Regions from separate parts of the Dietzia sp. Alg238-R159 genome, predicted to be linked through region 1. Evidence: predicted binding sites of a transcription regulator. Region 1 holds the regulator's gene; the other holds the start of a gene.
What was found. The regulator LexA, encoded in region 1, represses DNA repair genes until DNA is damaged. The targets are predictions, from matches to a motif close to CGAACANNTGTTCG.
Positions count from the first base shown of each region.

Region 2: G6R20_RS11125 (HNH endonuclease signature motif containing protein) is a predicted target of LexA. The motif match lies at 2,995-3,008, and genes of this name have one in related genera.

Region 1 is NZ_UNRI01000002.1:310,086-319,160, forward strand. It holds gene hrpA (ATP-dependent RNA helicase HrpA) at 1-3,317, shown strand, start outside; gene nrdR (transcriptional regulator NrdR) at 3,328-3,783, opposite strand; gene G6R20_RS06210 (hypothetical protein) at 3,895-4,335, opposite strand; gene lexA (transcriptional repressor LexA) at 4,567-5,235, shown strand; gene hflX (GTPase HflX) at 5,276-6,724, opposite strand; gene dapF (diaminopimelate epimerase) at 6,778-7,668, opposite strand; gene G6R20_RS06230 (malate synthase G) at 7,788-9,075, shown strand, end outside.
Region 2 is NZ_UNRI01000004.1:766-9,840, forward strand. It holds partial or broken gene G6R20_RS11110 (GMC oxidoreductase) at 1-1,369, shown strand, start outside; gene G6R20_RS11115 (TetR/AcrR family transcriptional regulator) at 1,421-1,975, shown strand; gene G6R20_RS11120 (HAD hydrolase-like protein) at 1,972-2,673, shown strand; gene G6R20_RS11125 (HNH endonuclease signature motif containing protein) at 3,013-4,536, shown strand; gene G6R20_RS11130 (ABC-F family ATP-binding cassette domain-containing protein) at 4,555-6,402, opposite strand; gene G6R20_RS11135 (4-(cytidine 5'-diphospho)-2-C-methyl-D-erythritol kinase) at 6,405-7,403, opposite strand; gene rsmA (16S rRNA (adenine(1518)-N(6)/adenine(1519)-N(6))-dimethyltransferase RsmA) at 7,414-8,343, opposite strand; gene G6R20_RS19005 (resuscitation-promoting factor) at 8,340-9,075, opposite strand, start outside.

The sequences.
Region 1 (9,075 bases):
GCAGTCTCAACATCGACTTCCTGCTGGGTTATCTCAAGCAGATCCTGCCCCGTCGCCCGGACATCAAACTCGTCATCACCTCCGCCACGATCGACCCGGACCGGTTCGCCCGTCACTTCGCCGGCGCGGAGGGGCGCCCGGCCCCGGTCATCGAGGTCTCGGGGCGCACTTATCCCGTGGAGGTCCGGTACCGGCCCCTTCAGGTCGTACACGCCGATCGCGTGGTCGACCTGGATCCCCTCGACGCGCTCGCCGACGCCGTTGCGGAGCTCCTACGCGAGGACGACGGTGACGTACTCGTGTTCCTCTCCGGTGAGCGTGAGATCCGCGACGCCGAGGAGGTGCTGCGGGGCCGGAAGTTCCCGGGCACCGAGATCTTCCCGCTGTTCGCCCGCCTCACGGCGGCAGAACAGCAGCGCGCGTTCCGGGCCCATTCCACCCGGCGGGTGGTCCTGTCGACCAATATCGCCGAGACCTCGGTGACCGTGCCCGGCATCCGTTACGTCGTGGACACCGGCCTGGCGAGGATCTCCCGCTACTCCACCCGGACGAAGGTGCAGCGACTGCCCATCGAGCCGGTGTCCCAGGCCTCCGCCGCGCAGCGCGCGGGACGCTGCGGCCGCGTCGCCGACGGGATCTGTATCCGCCTCTACTCCGAGGAGGACTTCGACTCGCGACCGGAGTTCACCGACCCGGAGATCCTGCGCACGAACCTCGCCTCGGTGATCCTGTCGATGGCGGATCTGGACCTGGGCCCCGTCGACGACTTCCCGTTCGTGGAACCCCCGGACCGCAAGGCCGTCCGGGACGGGCTCACTCTGCTCTCCGAACTCGGGGCGGTCAGGGTCGACGACGACGAGCGCCCTCACCTGACCGAGGTGGGCCGTGACATGGCGGCACTCCCCCTCGATCCCCGACTCGCCCGGATGGTGGTCGAGGGCCACCGCAACGGTTCGCTGTCGGACGTGCTGGTGGTGGTCGCCGCCCTGACGGTGCAGGACGTCCGCGAGCGTCCCGCGGAGGAGCGGGACAAGGCAGACCTGCTGCACCGCCGCTTCGCGGACAAGACCTCCGACTTCCTCGGATATCTCAATCTGTGGAGGTACATCACCGAGCAGCGCCGTGAGCTGTCCGGCAGCGCCTTCCGCAAGATGTGCAAGGCGGAGTATCTCCACTGGCTACGCATCCGAGAGTGGCAGGACCTCAACTCCCAGCTGCGGAGCATGTGCCGTGAACGAGGGTGGCATCCCGCGTCCGGACACGCAGCGGAGGACGACCTCCACAAGGCGATCCTGGCCGGTCTGCTCACCAATGTCGGAATGCGAGACGAGGAGACCCGCGAGTTCCGGGGCACTCGCGGTATCCGGTTCCAGGTGTTCCCCGGGTCGGATCTGTCCAGGAAGCCTCCCCGCTGGGTGATGGCATCCGAGCTCGTCGAGACGTCCCGGTTGTGGGCGCGTGATGTCGCCCGGATCGATCCGGGGTGGATCGAACAACTCGGGGGTCACCTCACCCGCACCCAGTACTCCGAACCGCACTGGTCGGACGCCCAGGGTGCGGCGATGGCGTATGAGAAGGTGCTGCTGCTGGGATTGACCGTGGTGGAGGCGCGGCGGATCCTGCTCTCCAGGGTCGACGCCCCGCTCGCCCGCGAGATGCTCGTCCGCCACGGGATCGTGGAAGGGCGCCTGGATACCCGGGTCCCGGTCATCCGCGAGAACGCCGAGGCCGTGGAGCAGGCCCGTGAACTGGAGACGCGGAGCCGCCGTCGGGATCTGGTGATCGACGACGAGGCACTGGTGGCCTTCTATCTCGACCGCCTGCCCGAGGACATCACCTCCGGCCGGCATCTGGAGTCCTGGTGGAAGAAGCGTGGTCATCGCGACCAGGAGTCCCTCCGTCTCACCCCCGAGGACATACGCACCTCCGAGGCGGTGCCCGATGCCGCCGATTTTCCGCCCTTCTGGCGTCAGGGAGAGCGGAGTTTCGAACTGCGGTACGCGTTCGATCCGGGCGTCACCACCGACGGGATCACGGTGCGCATCCCGCTGCCGCAGCTGTCCTCGGTCACCACCGCCGGGTTCGAATGGCTGGTGCCGGGGCTGCGGGAGGAGCTCTATACGGAGATGCTCCGCACGCTGCCCAAGTATCTGCGTCGACTGTGTTCTCCTCCCGCCGAGTTCGCGTCGCTGTTGGCGGGAGACGTCTCGCCCCGGTCCGCCCCGCTGTCCGTTGCGCTCGCGCGGGCGCTGTCTGCTCGGATCGGTACCACGGTCGACCCGCGTGACTTCGATCAGAACCAGCTATCGGGCCATCTCCGGATGCGTTTCGAGGCGGTCGACGGGGACGAGGTCGTGGCCTCCGGAACGGATCTCGCGCAGTTGAGGACCCGGTTGGTGGACAGGGTACGGGCGACCCTCAACGCCCGTCTGGTACCCGACAAGGGGCCCTGCCGGGAGTGGACATCCGACACCATCGGCGACCTCCCGCAGTCGGTCACCGGCTCGGTGGACGGTGTCGAGGTGACCGTCTACCCCGCCCTGCGTGTCGGTGGGGACGGAATTCACCTCGTGGCGTGCGCCACGGAGGACGAGCGTCGATCCACACAGGCGTCGGCTGTGCTCACGCTGGTCTCGGGCGGCCTGGTCTCGACGGCATCGATTCTGCGCGGTCGCCCGGTCCAGCAGCGGCTCGCGCTCACCCAGTACCCGCATGGCGGGATGGAGTCCCTGGTCTCGGATGCGTCGCTCGCCGCGAGTGGGCGGATCATCGCCCGACGTAAGGGCTCACCGGTTCTCACGGTCGCGGAGTTCCAGGATATCCAGGCCACTGCGAGGGCGGAGGTCCCCGGTGCGGTGGCGTCCGCGATCTCGGCGGCGGTTCCCGCGCTGATGGCCGCCCAGTCCGTGTCGGGCCGTTTGGCGGAGGTGCCGGCAGACGTCGCCGACGATGTCCGTCCCTCGCTGGACTTCCTCGTCGGACAGGGATTCCTCGCACGCCATCCCTCGGATGTGCTCCCACATCTGGAGCGGCATGTGCGGGCGGTCGGTGTCCGGTTGGACCTCGCGGAGAAGTCTCCCGCCCGGCACGGCGAGCTCACGGCGAAGTTGAGCCGCTCCGAGTCGACCGTCGAGGACGCATGCGCGGCCCTGCGACGGCGGCCGGGCGGGGCGCGGGCGTGCCGGGATCTGCGGTGGATGCTCGCCGAGTACCGGGTGGGGCTGTTCGCGCAGTCACTGGGTACGGCCCGTCCAGTGTCGGCAGAGCGGATCGACAAGGCGGTGGCGTCTGCGCTCGCCCCACGGTCGTCCAGATGACGTTGCGCGGTCAGCGGCTCGCGCGACGCTCTCGGAGGGCGATGATCTCGCGTTCGAAGTCGTCGGCCGAGCTGAACTGCTTGTACACGGATGCAAAACGCAGGTAGGCGACCTCGTCCAGATCCTGCAGAGGGCCCAGGATGGCGAGCCCGATCTCGTGGGCCGGAACCTCGGACACACCGCCGGAGCGCACTGCGTCCTCGACCTGCTGGGCGAGGCGACGGAGAGCGTCCTCGTCGACCGATCGTCCCTGGCACGCGCGGCGGACACCGCGAACGACCTTGTCCCGGCTGAACGCCTCGGTCACCCCGTTCCGCTTGAGAACCGTCAGCAGTGGCGTCTCGAGCGTCGTGAACCGGTGTCCGCACCGGGGGCACTCCCGTCGACGCCGGATCGCCTGTCCCTCGTCGACGGATCGTGAGTCGATCACCCGGGAGTCCTCGTGATGGCATGTCGGGCAGTACATTCCCGTGGGGCCCTTCGTCGACCGGAGTTCACACGTCCCGGATCGTGCCTGACGGAACGCGGGGGTGGCAGACCGCCGCCCGCGGTCCATTCTAGGAGGCCCGCTGCCCGGTCACGCGTAGGCGGGTCCGCCGAGGAAGGCCACTGCGAGAAGCATGATCACGCCGAATGCGATCCCGCACGCCAGCAGTGCCCAGGCCGGCACGTCGTCGACCACCCCGGTGGACACCGGGGCCTCGACGTGGCACGCCCGCGCGCGGTCCGTCGAGACCGGGCGCACGAGTACACGCCGACCGGGGGCGACCGATGTGACGGTGGCCGGACGGGCCGCCACCCGCGGCCGGACGAGGTTCCCCGCACGGGCGGACGTGACGGCCAGCCGATTGCCCTCGGGTCGGACCAGCGTGCGCCGCGGCGCAGGCGTGGGACGCACGAGCACCGACACATCTCTCGGCCGGTCGAGGTGAGCGCCCTGTCCACGATGGTCATCGGGGCAGACCTCGGTCCACCGCACGGCCGGACGTGGGTGGGACTGAAGCTCGACAACGGTCATGGTGGCTCCCTACTCGATACGGTGTGCGATCAGGGTTCGCACACCTGTATGTCTGTCTCAGTACATCTGTTCGAATCCGAACTCCCCTAGAGTTGTATCACGCGACTCCGACACAATCACGATTCGCAGAGGAATTTCTTCGAACACGTGTGTGGCGCAAGGCGGTGGTTGGCACTAGGGTGTAGACAGATCACAGCGTCGAACATTCATTCGCCGAAGGGACCCCACGAGATGCCGAAGCCCGATTTCGAGTCACTGACGGACCGACAGAAGAGCGTTCTCCTGCACATCCACGACACCGTCAAGGAGCGTGGTTATCCGCCGAGCATCCGCGAGATCGGGGACGCGGTCGGCTTACAGTCCACGTCGTCGGTGGCGCATCAACTCCGCACGTTGGAGAAGAAGGGCTTCCTGACGCGGGATCCTCACAAGCCGCGCGCGGTCGACGTCCACGGTGTCCCGGGGCAGAAGTCACGGGGCCGCCGGTCACCTGCGCCGGAGCCCCAGCGTCCGGGAGGCGCGGTCGAACCCGTCTACGTACCCGTCCTCGGCCGGATCGCGGCGGGCGGGCCCATCCTCGCGGAACAGGCCGTCGAGGAGATCTTCCCCCTGCCGGCGGACCTCGTCGGGTCAGGTGATCTGTTCATGCTCAAGGTCGTCGGCGAGTCGATGATCGACGCCGCCATCTGCGATGGCGACTACGTGGTGGTCAGGCGGCAGAACGTCGCGGACAACGGGGAGATCGTCGCCGCCATGATCGACGGGGAGGCCACGGTCAAGACCTTCCGGAACGACTCGAGCGGAGTCTGGTTGTTGCCCCACAATCCGTCGTTCAGCCCGATTCCGGGCGAGCACGCGACGATCCTCGGCAAGGTCGTGACGGTGTTCCGGAAGCTCTGAGCCCGTTGTTCGATTGACGCGCCGCCCGTCCCCGCAGGGGTCAGGCGGCGCCGTCATGTGGATCGCGGACCGCGAACTCGTCCAGTTCGCCGGCCACGGACGCGGGCAACCGGACCACCAGCCGGGTTCCGTCCTGGGTGTGTTCCTCCTCGACCACCGCGCCCTCGGCGTGGACCCGCGACACCACGTCCCCGCGGGAGTACGGAACGGACAGGGTCAGCTCGGTGTCCCCGGAGGCGACGATCTGGGTGATCCTCTCGAGGAGCTCGTCGACGCCCTGCCCGGTGACCGCCGAGACGAACACGGCGTCGGGTAGCGCGTGGTGCAATTCGGTCAGGACCACGGGATCCGCGGCGTCGATCTTGTTGATGACGAGAAGTTCGCGGGGACGCTCCGCGTTCTGCTCTTCCACCACCTCGTTGATCACCTTGCGCACCGCCTCGATCTGGCGGAGCGGGAAGGCATCCGAACCATCCACCACGTGGAGGAGCAACTCGGAGTCGACGACCTCTTCAAGAGTCGACCTGAAGGCCTCGACCAACTGGGTCGGCAGATGCCTGACGAATCCCACGGTGTCCGTGAAGACGACCGCCCTGCCGTCGGGCAACTCGGCCTTCCTCGTCGTCGGATCGAGGGTGGCGAACAGGGCGTTCTGAACCAGGACGCCGGCTCCGGTGATCCGGTTGAGCAGGCTGGACTTCCCGGCGTTCGTGTATCCGGCGATGGCGATGGACGGCACCGGAGTGGAACGCCGACGGTGCCGTTTGGTGTCCCGGGACTGCTTCATCCCCTTGATGTCGCGACGCAGACGGGCCATCCGCTCGCGGATCCGGCGCCGATCGGTCTCGATCTTGGTCTCACCCGGGCCGCGAAGACCGACGCCGCCGTTGCTGCCGGCACGGCCGCCCGCCTGGCGGGACAACGACTCGCCCCAACCACGCAGACGGGGCAGCATGTACTCCATCTGGGCGAGCGTCACCTGGGCCTTGCCCTCACGGCTGGTGGCGTGCTGCGCGAAGATGTCGAGGATCAGCGCGGTACGGTCGATGACCTTGACATTGACCGCCTTCTCCAGCGCGAGCAGCTGCCCCGGGGTGAGCTCGCCGTCGCAGATGACGGTGTCGGCGCCGGTCGCCGCGATCACGTCCTTGAGGACGCTGACCTTGCCCGACCCGATGTACGTGGCGGCATCGGGCTTGTCGCGGCGCTGGATGAGCGCGTCGCACACCTCCGATCCCGCGGTCTCGGCGAGCTGGGCGAGCTCGTCCATCGCGGCGTCCGCCTGTGCGGCGGACCCTTCGGTCCAGACACCGACGAGCACGACACGTTCGAGTCGGAGCTGGCGGTACTCGGCGTCGTTGACGTCCTGGAGTTCGGTGGAGAGCCCCGCCACCCGGCGCATCGAGGATCTCTCCTCGAGCTGGAATTCACCGATGGATGGATCGAGGTCGCGTGTCGGCCGGTCAGCGGCCGTGTGATCAGTAGTCATTCGGGTTCATCTTCTCACACCGGGCCCCCCGGTGTCCCGTTCGAGACGGTGTGCTACCGACCACGGTGGTAATGACCGTGGGCGACGAGTGTGGACGGACCGGTGAGCGAGGACCCGGCACCGGTCAGTGATACCTCCACCTCGCCGCCCGGGACCACCACGACGACGTCGCCCGTCGCCTCCCCCGAGTCGGCCAGCGCGGCGACCGCGGTCGCGACGATTCCGGTTCCGCAGGACATGGTCTCCCCTGATCCCCGCTCGTGGACCCGCATGGCGACCCGACCGTCCACCATCGGGGTGGCGATCTCGACATTGACGCCGTCGGGAAAGAAGGCCCGGTCGTACCCGGGGGCCTCCTGCACCCGCAGCCCGGCGAGGTCCGCGGCGTCCAGATCGGGGACCACACAGGCGAGGTGCGGATTGCCCATGTCGACGGCGAGCCCGGCGAACGTCCGGCCACCGACCTCCGCCGACGACAGTCCGAGCAGTCGCGGCTCCCCCATGTCCACCCGCACCACGGCGTCATCACCCGAGTGTGAGAGGACCTCGGCGGGGCGGGCCCCGGACCGCGTGCCCACCGGGATCGAGCCGACCTCCGCTCTCCCGGTCGCGACGAGGGCGTGGGTGAAGACCCGGACCCCGTTGCCGCACATCTCCGCGATGGAGCCATCGGCGTTGCGGTAGTCCATGAACCAGTCCGCACTGTCCACGCCGGGCGGCAGGCTCGCGAGCACGCCCCGGTCGACGAGGGCTCCGGCGGTCGCGATCCTCAGCACCCCGTCGGCGCCGATTCCGCCACGCCGATCGCACAGTGCGCGTACCAGGTCGACGTCGAGGTCCAGGTCGGCCTGATCGTCCGGGAGGATCACGAAGTCGTTGAGGGTGCCGTGGCCCTTGAGGAAGGCGATACCGTCGGGCTGCGAGGCCTGGCGCGTCGAAGTCATGGCGAAATCGTACTCGCCGGCGGGGACCGTTCCGCACCGTGGAAATGTCGGATGATGCCGGACGGTACGCCAACTAGAGTCGACCCGGAGAACGGTCCCCTACCTCCAGGAGAGCATCGATGTCCGAACGCATCACTGTCGGCGGAATCCAGGTCGACGAGGTCCTGTACGACTTCGTCAACTCCCAGGCGATCCCGGGCACCGGGGTCGATCCCGACGCGTTCTGGGCGGGCGCCTCCGAGATCTTCACCGAGCTGGCCCCCCGCAACCGCGAACTACTCGACACCCGCGACCGGTTGCAGTCCGAGATCGACGCCTGGCACCACGAGAATCCGGCGCCGATCGACCCGACCGCCTACAAGGCGTTCCTGCAGGAGATCGGGTACCTGGTGCCCGAGCCCGAGTCCGTGTCCGTCACGACCGAGAACGTCGACGCGGAGATCGCCACGGTCGCCGGCCCGCAGCTCGTCGTGCCGGTCATGAACGCCCGGTTCGCTATCAATGCGGGCAACGCCCGATGGGGTTCGCTCTACGACGCGCTCTACGGCACCGATGCGATCCCGGAGTCCGACGGCGCCGAGCAGGGCTCGGGGTACAACAAGGTCCGCGGCGACAAGGTCATCGACTGGGCCCGTGAATTCCTCGACGACGCCGCACCGCTGGCGTCGGGCAGCCACGTGGGTTCCACGGGCTACGCCGTGGTCGACGGTGGCCTGCAGGTGACCGTGTCCGACGGGTCGACCGCCCGGTTGGCGGCCCCGGAGAAGTTCGTGGGCTACCTGGGCGAGCCCTCGAGCCCGTCGTCGGTCCTGCTGTGCAACAACGGTCTGCACATCGAGATCCAGATCGACCCGGACTCCCCCGTCGGCTCGACCGACGGCGCCGGGGTCAAGGACGTCGTCCTGGAGTCCGCCGTGTCCACCATCATGGATTTCGAGGACTCGGTCGCCGCCGTCGACGCCGAGGACAAGACCCAGGGCTACAGCAACTGGCTCGGGCTCATGAAGGGAGACCTGTCCGAGGAGATCAGCAAGGGCGACAAGACCTTCACCCGCGTCCTCAACGACGACCGGGTCTTCACCGCGCCCGACGGTTCGGGTGAGGTCCGTCTCCACGGCCGCTCGATGCTGTTCGTGCGCAACGTCGGCCACCTGATGACCAACCCGGCGGTGCTCGATGCCGACGGCAACGAGATGCCCGAGGGCATCCTGGACGCACTGATCACCTCGCTCGCCGGTATGCACGGGATCGCCGAGGGCAACGAGCGCCGGAACAGCCGACACGGGTCGATCTACATCGTGAAGCCCAAGCAGCACGGGCCGGAGGAGGTCGCGTTCACCACCGAGCTGTTCGGCCGTGTCGAGAAGCTCCTCGGGCTACCCGAGAACACCCTCAAGGTGGGCATCA
Region 2 (9,075 bases), on a different contig from region 1:
AACGAGGCCGTCGCTGGCCCACCGGACCGGGCTCCACCACCTTCCCCAGCGCCACCTCCCCCGACGAGCGCGCCCCGTGGTTCCGCCCGCCGGCCGAGGTGTTCGGCCGCCCCGTGGACCTCCCGCGCCACACCGGCCTGCTCGAGGCGTCCGTCGGCGAGAACATGACGTCCGTCTGCGCCACCGGCGTCGGCGGCGGCTCCCTCATCTACCAGGGCATGGCACTACAACCCACCGAGGAGCTGTTCCACACGTGGTCCCCCGGCGCGATCGACTGGCGCGAGATGGAGCGCGAGTACTACCCACGCGTCTCCCGGATGCTGCGCCTCGCCGAGGCCCCCGACGAGCTCGTCGCCGCGCCCCGGTACGCCGCCTCCCGCGTTTTCGCCCAGCGCGTCCGCGACGCCGGGCTGCCCCTGCGCAAGATCCCCATGCCGATGGACTGGGACTACGCCCTGGCGGAACTGCGCGGCGAGATGCGCCCGTCCTACACCAACGGCGACAGCTCCCTGGGGGTCAACAACGGTGGCAAACACTCCGTCGACGTCACCTAACTCGCCCGCGCCGAGGCCACGGGCCTGGTCGACGTCCGGCCTCTGCACGATGTGCGCGCGATGCGCCGCCTCCCGACGGCCGCTGGGAGCTGGACGTGGAGGTCCTCGACACCGCCGGACGGCTCGTCCGGACGCTGTCGATGCGGGCCCCGGCACTGATCATGGCCGCCGGCTCGGTGGGCACCTCCACCCTGCTCACCCGCGCCGCCGCCACCGACGCCGTCACCGACCTGCCCGACGCCGTCGGCAGCGGCTGGGGCTCCAACGCCGACCGCATCTACCTGTGGACCGACCCCACCGCCGGGTTCGGCGCCGTCCAGGGCGGGCCCGTGGTCTACGGCAGTCTCAACTGGTCCGACCCCGCCACCGCCCACACCGTCATCCAGGCCTCGCTCCCGCCGTTCGGACCGGACCCCCACACCACGGTGATGGTCGGCTACGGCGTCAGCGCCGACCGCGGTCGGGTCGTCTACGACTCCGCGCAGGACCGCGGGATCATCCGATGGCCGGCCGGCGGCGGCTCCAACATCCTCACCCACGTCGACCGCACCGCACGCGACATCGCCGGCCCGACCGGCCACCTCACGGACACCAACCGCATGCTCAACTCCACCTGGCACCCGCTCGGCGGCGCCGTCATGGGACAGGTCTGCGACCTCGACGGCCGCGTCCCGGGCCAGCGCGGGCTGTACGTCGTCGACGGCGCGCTCATCCCCGGCACGACCGCCGCGTGCAACCCGTCGCTGACCATCGCCGCGATCGCCGAGCGCCCGCTGGACAGGATCGTGCGGCAGGACGTGGGCGCCGTCTTCTGAGGGCGCCGTCTTTTAGGCACGGCGTCCGGCGGCGTCCGGGATACTGGCGGGGTGCGCTCCCGCGACTCCATCCTCGACGCCACCCGAGCCGTCATCGGGCGCGCCGGTTTCGGGGGCGTCACGATCGCCGCGGTCGCCAAGCAGGCCGAGGTCAGCCGCCAGACCGTCTACTCCATCTTCGGCAGCCGCGAGGACCTGGTCTCGCAGGCCGTCTCCGAGCGACTCACCATGCTCACCGGCGCGTTCACCGATGTGCTCGACGCCGCGACGACGCCCCTCGAGCTGATCGTGGAGATCGTGGTCGTGGGCCGCCACTGCATCCTCGACGATCCCCTGCTGCGCGCGCTCACGCTCGGCGGCGGCTCGAACCCCATCTTCGACCCCGGCTCCGCCGAACGGGCCCGCCAGTACGCGGTCGAGCTCCTCGTCCCCGCCGCCGAGCGGTTCCCGCAACTGGCCGGCCGCCTGGACCTGGTCGCGGAGGTGGGCGTGCACGTGGGCTGGTCGGTGCTGTGCCTGGACTCGCCCGAGGCCCGCTCCGACGACGACCTCCGCACCTTCCTCATCACCTGGCTGGCGCCGCTGCTGGAGACGTTCGGGACGTGAGCGACGTACTGGTCCTGTGGGACCTCGACCTCACCCTCCTCGACCCCGCCGGTTTCGGGACCCGCATGATCACCCCGGCGCTCGCCGACCTCCTCGGCCGCGACCCCGTCATGGGCGTGTCCTTCGCCGGACGGACCGACCGCGCGATCCTCACCGATCTGCTCGAGATCAACGGGATAGGTGTCGACGACGACGAGGTGGTCCATTCCCTCATGGACGCCGTGGCCCGGCGCTGCGAAACGTTCGGGGACGATCTCCTGGCCGGAGGTGGCGGTCCCCTGCCCGGCGCCCACGAAGCTGTCGCCGCCCTGGCCGCGGACCCGCGACTGCACCAGGGGATCGTCACGGGCAACATGCGGCGGACGGCGCTGCTCAAGCTGCGGCTCTGTGGCTTCGACGGGCTGCCCGATCCCGGACTCGGCGCGTTCGGTGATCACCACGCGGACCGCGCCCACCTCGTCCGCGACGCCCTCGCCGCCGCCCGGGCCCGCGGTGTGGACGTGACCCCCGGGCGGTCGGTGGTCGTGGGCGATCACGTGCACGATGTCCGCGGGGCGCGCGCCGCGGGTGCCGTCTGCGTGGCTGTCGCCACCGGCAGGGTTTCCGCCGACGACCTCCGCGCCGCCGGCGCCCACGCCGTCCTGCCGGATCTCACAGATCCCGGCGCCCTGCTGGCCGCGATCCACGCCACCGTCTGAACCGCGGTGCCGTCCGACCTGCGGTGCCCTGGACGGGGCATCCAGGGCACCGCAGGTCACGAGGCTGCAGACGCCGCCCGGGCCCACGGCCTGGCGGTATCCATAGAGCGCCCGGGCGCGGTGGCACGCCGTACCGCCATGCCTCACCTACGCCGACGCACTTCTGGCTGCCGTCCACGCCTCCGTCTGAACCGCAGTGCCGTCTGAACCGCAGTGCCGTCTGAGCTGCAGTGCCGTCTGACCTGCGGCGCCCTGAACGGGGCATCCAGGGCACCGCAGGTCACGGCCGTGACAGCCACTTCTTCCGACCATGTCGTACCTCGAACATACAGTCGAACCATGAGCCCAACAGACACCGCCCACTCGCCGTTCGTGACCCCGCCGGGATTCACGACGGTGCCTACCCCCGCCACCGACGTCGTCGTCCCTGAGGCCTTCAGCCGATGGGACCCCGGACAGCGACGCGGCTATCTCGCGCAGCGGGCGATCAACGCTGCCGAAGGCCGCACTGTGGCCTATGCGTACGACTGCGTATCCAGGTCAACCCAGAACGACCAGCGACGCGATCCCCTGGACACGGCGGCGACCATGGTGAGCGCCTCGATGGCTTTGTCCCGCCGCGGGGCATTTCGGCTGGTGGCCACCGCCATAGAACTGACCGAGCGGCTGCCTCTCACCGCGACACTGCTGACGACTGGGTGGATCGGAGTCGACGCGGCCCACGCCATCGCCGAGGAGACCGCCCTGGTGGAGGACCGTCTCATGCCGGAACTCGACCGCCGCATCAGCGAGGGACTCGCACCGACGAGGCGCCGAACCCACCCTCCCAGGATCGGGCCACTGCGCAAGATGCTCAGCAAGCACGTCGCGAGCTGCGACCCCGTGGGAGCGGACGCCCGCGCACAACAGGCTCGGCGAGAGCAGAACGTGAAGATGACGCCGGTCACGGGCGATCTCGCGCTGCTCACCGCGACCATCTCAGCCGTCGACGGCCTGGAGATCACTGAACGGATCGAAGCCCTGGTCCGCACCGCCGCAACAGACGACCCCCGGTCGATCGGGCAACTCAGGGCCGCCGGCCTCCTCGCCCTGAGCCGCGGCTGGACCTGTCTGCCCGCACCCGACGGAGACCACCCCACGGACCCGGACGCGATGGCCGCGGCCCGCCGGGTCGTGATCCACGCCTACGACGACGGGGACGCGGACTTCCGGGGACTGTTCGTGGCAGGTTATGGCCCCGTCAGTCGCTTCACGTCCGACGAACTGCAGCGATTCGCCAGACGCAGGCTCGACGCGATCGACACGCTCGCGGACCCGGACAGTGAGGCGTCCCGCCGGTACAGCCCCTCGGAGGCACTGGCGCGCTTCTGTCGAGGCCGCGACGGCACCTGCGTCTTCCCGGGCTGCCAGACCCCGGCGGACAAGACGGACCTCGACCACATCATCCCCTTCGACCACGAGGATCCCCAGCGCGGCGGATACACCACCAGCGACGACCTCGGCAGCATCTGCCGCACCCACCATCGCCTCAAGACCGATGGCATCTGGGCCTACTACCGGAGCCCTGACGGGGACTACGTGTGGATCCATGGTCCGAACCATCCCGACAAGGACCCCGGGACACGCGTCATCACCACCCCCACCGGCCCATTGGCGGAGTTCGGCGCACCGCGACACCCCGAACGCTCCCGGCTACAGAAGGAGGCCGCCGAAGCCGGCAGAACCGGTGACAGCATCCCCGGATCGCAGCGCCAACCGCACACCCGGCACCGTCGCGCCTCCGAACGGAGGTACCTGCGCGCTCAGGCGGAACAGCGACTACACGCTGCCGAGAGCGAACCAGGGTCGCAGTCGGCTGCCTAGGTCGGCCGGCCGGGCGACTCAACCCTCGATTTGCTCGCCCAGTTCCATCCAGCGCTCCTCGAGCGTGTCCTTCTCCGCGGAGACGTCCTTGAGCTCGCGGTCCAGGGCGGCCAGCTTCTCGGTGTCCATCGCCCCTGCCGAGACATCGGCCATGGCCTTGTGGAGCTCGGCCTCGCGCTTGTCGAGCTTGCCCATCTGCCGCTCGATCTTCGACATCTCCTTGGTGAGTGCCCGCTCCTCGGCGGCGGAGAGGGCGGGAGCCGTGGCAGACCCGTCCGCGCCGCCAGCCACAGAACCGCCAGCCGAAGCAGACCCGGCGCCCGGCGCGGAGCGCGACACCTTGCCCGAGTCGCCCGCCGCCCCGGCGACGCGACGGCGCTCGAGGTATTCGTCGATGCCGCGCGGGAGGTTGGTGAGCTGGCCGTCGCCGAACAGCGCCCACACCGAGTCACAGATGCGCTCGACGAGGTAGCGGTCGTGCGAGATGACGACCATCGTGCCGGGCCAGCCGTCGAGCAGGTCCTCGAGTTGACGCAGCGTGTCGATGTCGAGGTCGTTGGTGGGCTCGTCGAGCAGCAGGACGTTGGGCTCGGCCATGAGCACGCGCGTCAACTGCAGGCGCCGTCGCTCGCCGCCGGACAGGTCGCCGACGGGCGTGCGCTGACGGGCCGGCGAAAAGCCCAGCCGCTCGGCCAGCTGGGAGGCGGTGAGCTCGTCCTTGCCGAATGCCACCTGGGCGGCGACGTCCTCGATCGCCTCGAGCACCCGCTGGTCCAGCGGCAGGTCGTCGAGTTCCTGCCGCAACCACCCGATCCGGATGGTCTTGCCCTCCTTGCGGCTGCCCGCGGCGAGAGGGGCCTCACCGGCGAGCGCCCGCAGGAGCGTGGTCTTGCCGGAACCGTTGACGCCGACGAGGCCCACTCGCTCGCCGGGGGCCAGTCGCCAGGTGAGGTCGTCGACGAGGGTGCGGCCGTCGGGGGCGTCGAGGCGCACGTCCTCGAGCTCGATCACGACTTTACCGAGGCGCCGCGCGGCGAAGCTCGACAGCTGTAGCGAGTCGCGGGGCGGCGGCACGTCCTTGATGAGCGCCTCGGCCGCCTCGATGCGATAGCGCGGCTTGGACGTCCGCGCCGGGGCGCCGCGGCGCAGCCACGCGAGTTCTTTGCGCATGAGGTTCTGACGACGCGACTCGGTGGCCGCGGCCTGGCGGTCGCGCTCGGCGAGCGCGAACACCCAGTCGTTGTAGCCACCCTCGTACTGCTCGACGTGGCCGTCGACCACCTCCCAGGTGTGGGTGGCGATCGTGTCGAGGAACCACCGGTCGTGGGTGACGACGACGAGCGCACTCGATCGCGCGACGAGGTGGTCCGCCAACCACTGGACCCCCTCGACGTCGAGATGGTTGGTCGGCTCGTCCAACACGAGCAGGTCCAAATCCTGCACGAGGGCCGCGGCGAGCGACACCCGGCGCCGCTCACCGCCGGACAGATCCGCGACGGGCGTGTCCAGTCCCAGGTCGTGGATCCCGATGCCGTCGAGCACCGCGCGGACGCGGGCGTCACCGGCCCACTCGTGGACCGCGAGGCCGAGCCCGCCGACCACGGCCTGGCCCACGGTGTCGGCGGCGAGCTCCGTGCGCTGCGTGACCACGGCGATCCGCAGACCGCTGACCTGCGAGACGCGCCCGGAGTCGGGCTCGGCCACGCCGGTGAGGATCTCCAGCAGGGTGGTCTTGCCGCCCCCGTTGAGGCCGACGACGCCGATGCGGTCGCCGGCGTTGACGCCCAGTGAGACGTTGTCGAGCACCTGCCGGATCCCGAAGGAGACCGAGCACTGCTCGAGGTTGATGAGGTTGGTGGGGGCCATCTCTACTTTCCTGTGGGGTCGTCGACGATGTGCGCACCGCCGACCGGGCCGCGGGTCACGCGGACCTCGCGGGCGACGCCGTGCTCGCTGATCTCGGCGGCGACGGCGATCGCGTGGTCACGGTCGGTGCAGAAGAACAGGCAGGTGGGGCCGGAGCCGGAGACCATGCCGTGCAGGGCCCCGGCCTCCCGGCCGACGCACAGGGTCCGGCGGAGGGCGGGCATGAGCGAGAGCGCGGCGGCCTCCATGTCGTTGGCGAGCAGCCCGGCCACGGCGGCGGGATCGTCGCCGGCGAGGGCCGCCACGAGCGGGTCGACCCCGCCCGCGCGCGGCAGGCCACGCTCGGGATCAGCCGGGTCGCGCCCGGGATCAGCAGGGTCGCGCTCGGCGCGCAGCCGGTCGAGCTCGGCGAACACCGTCGGGGTGGACAGTCCCCCGTCGGCCAGGGCCACCACGATGTGCTGCTCGGCGCGGGCGTGAAGCAGCGTCGCGAGTTTCTCGCCGCGTCCGGTGCCCAACGCCGTGCCGCCGCGGATGCAGAAGGGCACGTCGCTGCCCAGCCGCGCGGCCCGCTCCTCCAGCGCCGCCCGGCTGAGTCCCAGACCGAGCAGCCGGTCCGTGGCCACGAGCGCGGCGGCGGCGTCCGCGCTGCCGCCGGCCATCCCGCCGGCCACGGGGACGCCCTTGTGGATCCGGATGGCGATCCGGGCGTCCGATCCCGCCTCCTCGCGGAGCAGGTCGACGGCCCGGGCGGCGAGATTGGTCCGATCCGTCGGCACCTGCGGGGCCCCGGGCCCGGTGACGACGACCTCGCTGTCGTCGTCGGCGTCGTCCAGCGACACGGTGACCCGCTCCCACATGTCCACGGCCCGGTACACGGTGAGCAGGTCGTGGTAACCGTCGCCGCGGACGTCACCGACGCCGAGGTGGAGGTTGATCTTGGCGGGGGCGACGGCCGTCACGGCGCGCGCGCCGGCGGGGGTGGAGGCGTCGCGGGGCATGACCACCAGCCTACGGCTCCCGGTGCGCCGGTCCGATCCCGAGCCGCACCGCCGCCTCGGCGATCCGGACGAAGTCGGCGGTGGTGAGTTGTTCACCGCGGGCCTTGGGGTCGACGTCGGCCTCGGTCAGCGCGAGTTCGGCGTTCGCGCCGGAGCCCGCCCACCCGGACAGGGCGGCGCGCAGGGTCTTGCGACGCTGGGCGAACGCGGCGTCGGCCACCGCGAACACCCGTTTCCGGTGTGCCTCGCCCAGGTCCCACGGGGCCTCGGGGTAGGCGTCGATCCGCACCAGGCCCGACTCGACGTTGGGGACGGGCCAGAAGACGTTGCGGCCGACGGTGCCGGTGCGGCGGACGGTGCCGAAGAACCCGGCCTTGACGCTGGGCACCCCGTAGACGCGGGAGCCGGGGGCGGCGGCGAGGCGATCGGCCACCTCGAGCTGCACCATCACCAGCGCGGTGCGCAGGGTCGGCACCTCGGCGAGCATGTGCAGGAGCACGGGCACGGAGACGTTGTAGGGCAGGTTGGCCACCAGCGCGGTCGGCGGCGGGACCCCCGGGCCGCCCAGGTCGGCGCCGGAGACCGCGAGCGCGTCGGCGCCCACGACGGTCAGTGCGTCGGCGAGCTGCGGGGCCCGCTCGGCCACGGTCCGGGGCAGGCGCGTGGCCAGCACGGGGTCGATCTCCACGGCCACCACGTGGCCGGCGGCGTCGAGCAGCGGCAGGGTCAGCGACCCGAGGCCCGGCCCGACCTCGATCACCGTGTCGTCTCGGCCCACGCCGGAGGCGGTGACGATCTTGCGGACCGTATTGGCGTCGTGGACGAAGTTCTGTCCAAGGGTCTTGGTGGGCTTGATGCCCAGTTCCTCCGCGAGCGCGCGCACCTCCTGCGGGCCGAGAGGGTCGGCCTGCCCGCGGAAGGTCGCGTCCGGGCCGGTCAGCGCAGACCCAGCTTGGAGGTGCAGGCGGGCCAGGCGCCCCAGCCCTGCGAGGCCCGGACCTTCTCGGCGATCGCGATCTGCTGCTCACGCGTGGCGAGGTGCGCGCTGGGCGCGTACTGGCCGCCGCCGTGGCCGGTCCAGGTGCCGGCGGCGAACTGCAGCCCGCCGGAGTACCCGTTGCCGGTGTTGATGCTCCAGTTCCCGCCCGACTCGCACTGGGCGATCGAGTCCCACACGCCGCCGTTCGAGACGGCCGGCGCGGCGGGCTTGGGCTTGGTGCCCACGCGGACGACGGCGGGGCGGGCCTCGGTGAGGACCTTCTCCGCGCCGCGGGCGCGCTCGGTCTCGACACCGTTGACGCGGGTGATCGTGTAGACGACCTCGCGCTCGCCGGGGGCACCGGGATCGACGACCGTGCGCTCGCCCTCGGTGGCCTCGGGGTCCTCGGTGGTCTGTTCGGGGGCCTCGAACTGCTCGACCGCGGTCTCCTCGGCGACGGCCACCCGGGTGATGGTGACCTCGGTGCCGGGCTCGACGGGGGCGTCCGGGGCCGGGGTGACAGTGTCCAGCGGGCCGAGGGTGATGCCGGCGCGCTCGAGGAACTGCCCGACCGTCTCACCGGGTGAGGCCATCGGGGTGGCGGGGCCGCCGTGGTCGGACAGCAGCGCCTCGCGCGGGGTCACCACGGAGACGGTGGTGCCGTCGAGCGGGACGTCCGCGTCGATGCGTGGG